2 linked regions of the Luteolibacter flavescens genome follow. The main gene of each other region encodes a partner of the protein of the gene in region 2 in a complex. Links are inferred from orthologs where the notes say so. Each region holds a gene or a part of one and is shown on either strand. Other genes may lie near its edges. The genes, in order: dapF and OKA04_RS08365.

Region 1 (3,166 bases), on a different replicon or contig from region 2:
CGCCTGGGTCAGCTCGATCGCCTCCTTGGTCGCATTCGCGCCGGTGCCGGCGACGACCTGGCAGCGGCCAGCGGCGTATTCCACGGCCAGGCGGATGATCTCGATGTGCTCGTCCGTATCGACGGTGGGCGATTCACCGGTGGTTCCGACCGGCACGATGCCCGTGATCCCGGCGGCGACTTGGCGGTCGATCAGGGCTTTGAAAGCGGCCGTATCGACTCGGTCTTCGCGGAAGGGTGTGATGAGCGCGGTGTAGGTGCCTCGGAAGGTCATTGCGGGCGGAGAATGAACATCCCACGGCGCTCTTCAACCCCTGATGGCGGATTCGCCACGGAAAATCAGGTCAGGGCTGCTCCTCGACGACCTTGCCGTTCTTCCACACGATGATGGGCAAACCCAGCCGCCGGTGCTCCGCCCTGAGCTTGCGCGCGGCCCGGTGCTGGGCACGGAGGGCCATCCGACCTTCCTCGGAAAGCTCGGATGCTTTCATCGGTCGCAGTGGCTTGGGATCTCTAGGCGCGATCATGGAGCAGAGAGGAATGCCTCGACGTCAGAGATAGCGTGGGTTTCCGAACTTGCCAAGGCAGTAAACCGAAGTTCCACGGAACTCCAAATCCACCAGCGATCCGCCAAGGGAAGGTAAAGTTCGATGAGATTCTTCATGATGCGGTCATAACGACGCATGATATCGATGATGGGGACGTTATGACCGCCTTTCTTGACCCGCTGGCGGACACGGGCCAACGAGACCTTGGCGCTGGGAATCCAAACAAAATGTAGCGTGATCGAGTAACCTGCCTCCTTGGCTCGCTGGAGGATGTGAGCGTGGGATCGACCGGAAAGCGTGGACTCCAAGGCGAAATCCTCGTGGGAGCGGGTCAGCTCGGCGATCTCCCCCAGCAAGATTCTGCCAGCTTTTCGCGCCACCCGATCCGGGTCGAAGGGTGATAGGCCGCGCGCGATCTCGTCGGCATTCAAAAATCTCAGACCCTTGAGGTCGGTCGTAAGAATCTCTTTCGCGAAGGTCGTTTTCCCCGCGCCATTCGGACCGCCGATGAGGATGAGCGATGGCATCGGCGGTCCTGGAATTTGCTCAGATCTCAATGTCGCCCTCGAAGACGAAATCCCCTGGGCCCGTGAGCGTTACGTTCGTGAAAGTGGTCTCGCCGGTCTTTTCGAAACCGATTTCCAGAGTGTCGCCGCCTTTCACGTCCACCTTGATCGGCGACGGTGCGCCATCGAGCAGGTGGTGCATCAGCGCGCAGGCGACCATGCCGGTGCCGCAGGCGAGGGTCTCGTCTTCCACGCCGCGCTCGTAGGTGCGGATGGCGATGTGGCCGGGGGCGAGGACGGTGGCGAAATTGGCGTTCGTGCCGGCCGGGGCGAAGCCCTTGTTGTAACGGATCGCCGCACCGTGCCGCACCGCCTCGGTGCCGGGCAGGTCCGCGACGAAGACCACGACGTGTGGCACGCCGGTATTGATGAAGCGCAGGGTTCCCTCGAGACCTGGGATTTCCACGCCCGTGTCGAGGTTCAGGTCCTTCGGCTCCGACATGGCGATGCGGATGTCATCCTCCACCAACTCCGCAGCGAGGGTTCCGGCGATGGTCTCGAAGGTCACGCGCTCCGGCTCACCCTCCATGAGCGCCGCCGTGAAGCGACCGAAGCAGCGCGCACCATTCCCGCACATCTCGGCCTCGCCGCCGTCGGCATTGTAATAGCGGAATTTGAAATCGGCTCCGTTCTCCGCGGGCTCGACTGCCAGCAGGCCATCCGCGCCCACGCCGCGATGGCGGTCGCAGAGGTGCTCGATCTGGTCCTTCGTCAGCGAGAGGGAGAGGTCGCGGTTATCGACGACAACGAAGTCGTTGCCGGCACCGTTCATCTTGTAGAAATGCAGGAGCATGGGAGATCTGAATGTGAAATTTGAAATTTTGGATCTGAGATCCTTCACACCGCCTTCGTCGCGGCGATGAGCGGGGTGACGAAGTCCCGCACGGCTCCGGCGGCGCGGTCGGGATTGAGCTCGACTTGTTTCACGATGGCCGAGCCGACAATCACCCCGTCCGCCGCTTTCGCAACCATGGTCGCCTGATCCGGCGTGGTGATGCCAAAGCCGACGCAGACCGGCACCTTCGCGTCCTTGCGGATCTTCGCGACCAGCTCGCTGAGGCCTTCGGAGGGGGCTCCGTGGGCACCGGTCACGCCGGTGCGGGAGAGCGCATAGATGAAGCCCTCGGCGCTCTCTGCCAGCAGCTTCATGCGGTCCTCCGGGGTGGTCGGGGCGATCAGGCGGATGTGATTCAGGCCTTCGCCGCGGGCGAGGTCGTCATTTTCCCGGGCCTCGTCCGGTGGCAGGTCCAGCAGCAGGATGCCATCCGCACCGGCGGCGGCGGCATCGGCGTGGAATTTATCGAAGCCGTAGTTGAAAATCGGGTTCAGGTAGGTGAAGAGCACGATCGGCGTCTGGTGCGTCTCGCGAAACTTGCGGATCAGCTCCAGCGAGCGCGCCGTGGTCATGCCGGCCTTCAGCGCGCGATCCGCGGCCATCTGGTTCACGATGCCGTCTGCAAGAGGATCGGAGAACGGCAGTCCCAGCTCGATCACGTCCGATCCGGCGTCGGCGAGGGCCTTGATCACCTCCAGCGAGGCCTCGAAGGACGGGTCGCCAGCGGCGACATAGGCGACGAAGGCTTTCTTTCCTTCCGAGCGGAGCCGGTCAAAGGCGGCGTCGATGCGATTCATGGGCGCGCGGAGACTTGTCCGCCTGTAGGTCCCTGACAAGCGCGGAGGAAGACTCAGGCAAGCCGGGCCAAGGCTTTCGCAAAGTCCCCGGCGACTAATGCCTCTACATCAATGACCAGTCCGGGGAAATTCGGGCTTTCCAGCGATCCATCCGCTGCAGGGGCAATCTCGACGAACTCGTCTCCTTGGAGTTGCCACCAGACGACGCGCTTTTCGGCCACGATCCACACCAGATACTCCAGAGCGCCAGCCCGGAGATAGGCCCGCTTTTTCTGATGAAGGTCATAGGCGGCCGAACTGGAGGCGATCTCCGCCACCAACTCCGGTGCCCCGCAGACGTAGCCGTCGGCATCGATCTTCGCCTGGCCGCCCTCGCGCATTAGCAGTAGGTCCGGCTGGGGCTCGTTAAGCATGTCGAGGC
Region 2 (3,045 bases):
GACGCCATTCTCATAGCGCTTGAAGGCTTGGTTCAGCCCGGCTCCATCGGCCGCTGTGTAGGGGACTGTGGCGGCGTCAGCCATCGGCCAGTTCGATTTCCAGGAAGAGATTCACCCCGGTCGCATCTGCTTTCACTTCCACGCGCTTGGTGGGTAGGCCGGGGGGGACCAGGTCGAGCATCTCTTCCTTGCTGCGGTAGATGAGGTTCCACTCCATCAGATACTCCATCCACGCCTTGCGAGGATTCGTGTCCGCCACGTTCGTGACGACGACGAGCCCGCCCGGATTCGCGATCGAGCAGAAGAACTCGACCAGACGCTTGCCGACGCGCTGGGAAAGGTAGTCGAAGAGACCGGCGCAGTACACCACGTCGTAGGCGGCGAGTTCCGGGTCGCCGCCCGGCTGGACGGCCGCCTTCAGGATCTGGTGGACGGAGCGCGGGATGAAGCGCAGGCGGGTATTCCGGCCTTCCTCCATCCGCACCTTGTCGAGGCGCTCGCGGGTGTACTCCAGCGTCTCCGGGTTGAAGTCCAAGAGGTCGAACTCGATCAGCTCGCTGGAGTCGTGCCCGCGCAGGAAGCGCAGGACTTCCTCGGCAGGGCCGCAGCCCAGGTTGAAGGCACGCGCGCGGCCCTTGCCGATGCGGCGGTTCGACTCGCGGTCGAGCATGTCCACCAGGTAGTCGATGCGGTTGCGGTGGGCCACCACCGGCTCGGTGTTCAGGATCGCGTAGTTCAGCATCTTCGCGAATGACGACGCACCCTCGTAGGGATCGCGCATCATCATGTTCACCATCTCGTAGTCGCCCGCGTAGCCGAGGGGCTTCACGTAGGTACGATAGACGAAGGGGGCGCAGAGCACGATGGGGTGCATCTCGCGGCGGACATACGACTTGTGCGAGGGCACTTCCTCCTCGTCGATCTGGCCTGCCACGGTCTCGAAATTCTCCATCGAGGGGATCATCTGCTCGAGGATCCGCTGCTGGACGCTGCTGAAAATCTCACGCTCCAGCTCGTCGCGCCGACGGGTCGCGGTGGAGCGGATGCCCACGTCGATGCTGCTGAGCCAGTGCTGCACGCCGGTGAGCGCGCTGGCCATGTCCGCCACGGCCACCTTGAAGGGGTCCTGCACGTGGTTCGCGGCCCGCCACTCTGACATGAAGGAGCTGAACTGCGCACCCAAGTCGGTCTCGCCATTGACGGCGGAAAGGAAGTCCACCTCCTGCCAGCCGTCCTCGAGATTCGCCTCGCAGACGATGACCAGGCCGGTGTTGAGGATGTTGCTCACCACGGCCTTGCCGCGGTAGATCAGCCTCTTGTTCGTGAGGATCCGGAAGTCGGAAAGGACTTCGGAGAGCTGGAGGATGCTGTAGGGATTATAAACCTCGAAAACCACCGAGTATCGGGTGAGGCGCAGCAGGTTCGCCTGCACCTCCAGTCCCTGGCTATTTCTGCATTTGATGACACTCTGCGACTGCTCCGGGGAAATCTCCATCAGCTCTTGTCTTTCTTGGAACCCACGTCATCGAAAACGGAACTACGGGGCAAGCTGAAGTATGCAGCCTGCAATACTTGCAGGGTACTATAGCTTCACATTGAAGAAATCGAGCATCACCTGCCGGTAGACATCGCGCTTGAACTCGGGCAACCAATCGAGGTCGAACTCCTCCGGAAGTATCCACCGGTAGGCTCCAAATTCACGCGGACGCTGGTTCACATCCACCTCCGGAGCATCCTCCCTCACAAGGCAATGATAGTAAGTCTGCTCCTGCCCGTGGCACCCGTGTTTGCGCATTTTCTTGAAGCGCACGTCCTCCGGGTAGAGATATCGGTAGCCGGTGCGGTAACCCAATAACTCATAGTGCGATGGGAGCAGGCCGATCTCCTCGCGCACCTCACGGAAGAGTGCCTGCTCCAAGGTCTCGCCATCGTCCACTCCGCCCTGCGGGAACTGCCATGCACCGGGGATGGTCCAGCGTTCACAGACGAGCAATTGACCCTGCGGCTTCACCATCAGCGCCGCGACATTTGGACGAAATCGGACCACGAGGCGCAACGTAGGATAAACAAATACCAAGCCTCAATCCTTAACTTCCCCTAAATAAGGTCCACACTCGCCAAACCCGCCGACCCGCGCCAAGCTCCCGCCATCATGAAAAAGACCGCCTTCCTCCACCTGCTCTCCGGACTGATGCTGCTCTCCGCCCCCCTCGCCCGTGCCCAGCAGGACGGCACCGCGAACCCTAACAGCGACCCCGCCAGCGAGGAAGCCGCGGAGAATGTCCAGGAGACCGACGACAACCGCCGCTTCTGGCAGGCGAGCCTGCCGGGCGGCCACTACATGGTGGCGCTCGACCGCATCTCCTCCATCAGCATGCACCAGTACCTGCTGGATGGCACCATGGTGGTGAACGAAATGATCATCGACACGAACGGCCGCAGCCTCGTGCGCTTCTACCACGTGACCACGTCGCTGGAGAACTCCGCCTCAGGCACCGCACGCCGCGTGGTGGAGCGCGGCAATGAACTACTCGACCGCGTGGGCCAGAAGACCGGCACCGACGTGAAGGAAATCGTGCAGAAGAACTACCCGAGCACCAGCCACGCCGGCATGGTGGAATTCCGCGTCCAGAGCGTCGCCGAGCTCGATGCCATCTACAAGAGCGTCAAGGGCGCCTGGGAGACCGGCAAGGGCCGCAAGGTCACGGTGAAGTGATCATTTCCGGGAGTGCCTACCCTGGGAGCGCCGGTCATCAGACCGGCCCGAAGCAGCTCTCAATGCCGACGGAGACCCTGTGCCATCGTGGTCCGCATCGCTCCGCGTGCGGCGAAGCGGTTCTGGCGGCGGGCTTTGCTTTGTGGCTCCGGGAATGGAGGCACCACCGGAAGCCTTCCTCGCATGGTGATAATGGCGGCGGGCATCACACACGGCTTCCCTACCGGCGCACCGCACGCGGAGCGATGCGGACCACGATAGCCTCACGTGCCCCCGGCTTTCAATAGCCACTTCGCCCGCCCATCCAAGCCGGCTGAAGCCAGCACTCC

What was found.
Region 1: the proteins of OKA04_RS08365 (region 2) and dapF are in contact, whole or in part, in a solved structure (PDB 5YGU), measured with the Escherichia coli proteins. The link is inferred for Luteolibacter flavescens from one-to-one orthologs.

What each region holds. Positions count from the first base shown.
Region 1 is NZ_JAPDDS010000007.1:70,182-73,347, forward strand. What follows is about bases 1-2,847. They hold dapF (diaminopimelate epimerase), read right to left. Parts: upstream 1,907-2,847; coding sequence 1,094-1,906; downstream 1-1,093. Other genes in these bases: dapA (4-hydroxy-tetrahydrodipicolinate synthase), read right to left, coding at 1-273; OKA04_RS13770 (hypothetical protein), read right to left, coding at 344-490; OKA04_RS13775 (ATPase), read right to left, coding at 523-1,104; trpA (tryptophan synthase subunit alpha), read right to left, coding at 1,951-2,745; OKA04_RS13790 (Uma2 family endonuclease), read right to left, coding at 2,799-2,847. Outside these bases: more of OKA04_RS13790, read right to left, coding at 2,848-3,166. UniProt on the Escherichia coli protein: Involved in the succinylase branch of the L-lysine biosynthesis and in the biosynthesis of the pentapeptide incorporated in the peptidoglycan moiety. Catalyzes the stereoinversion of LL-2,6-diaminopimelate (L,L-DAP) to meso-diaminopimelate (meso-DAP).
Region 2 is NZ_JAPDDS010000004.1:81,240-84,284, reverse strand. Bases 316-3,041 are described here. They hold OKA04_RS08365 (NUDIX domain-containing protein), read right to left. Parts: upstream 2,048-3,041; coding sequence 1,583-2,047; downstream 316-1,582. Other genes in these bases: OKA04_RS08360 (hypothetical protein), read left to right, coding at 2,153-2,716; OKA04_RS08370 (class I SAM-dependent methyltransferase), read right to left, coding at 316-1,495. Also shown: OKA04_RS08375 (ATP-binding protein), read right to left, coding at 1-84; more of OKA04_RS08370, read right to left, coding at 77-315. UniProt on the Escherichia coli protein: Master regulator of 5'-end-dependent mRNA decay.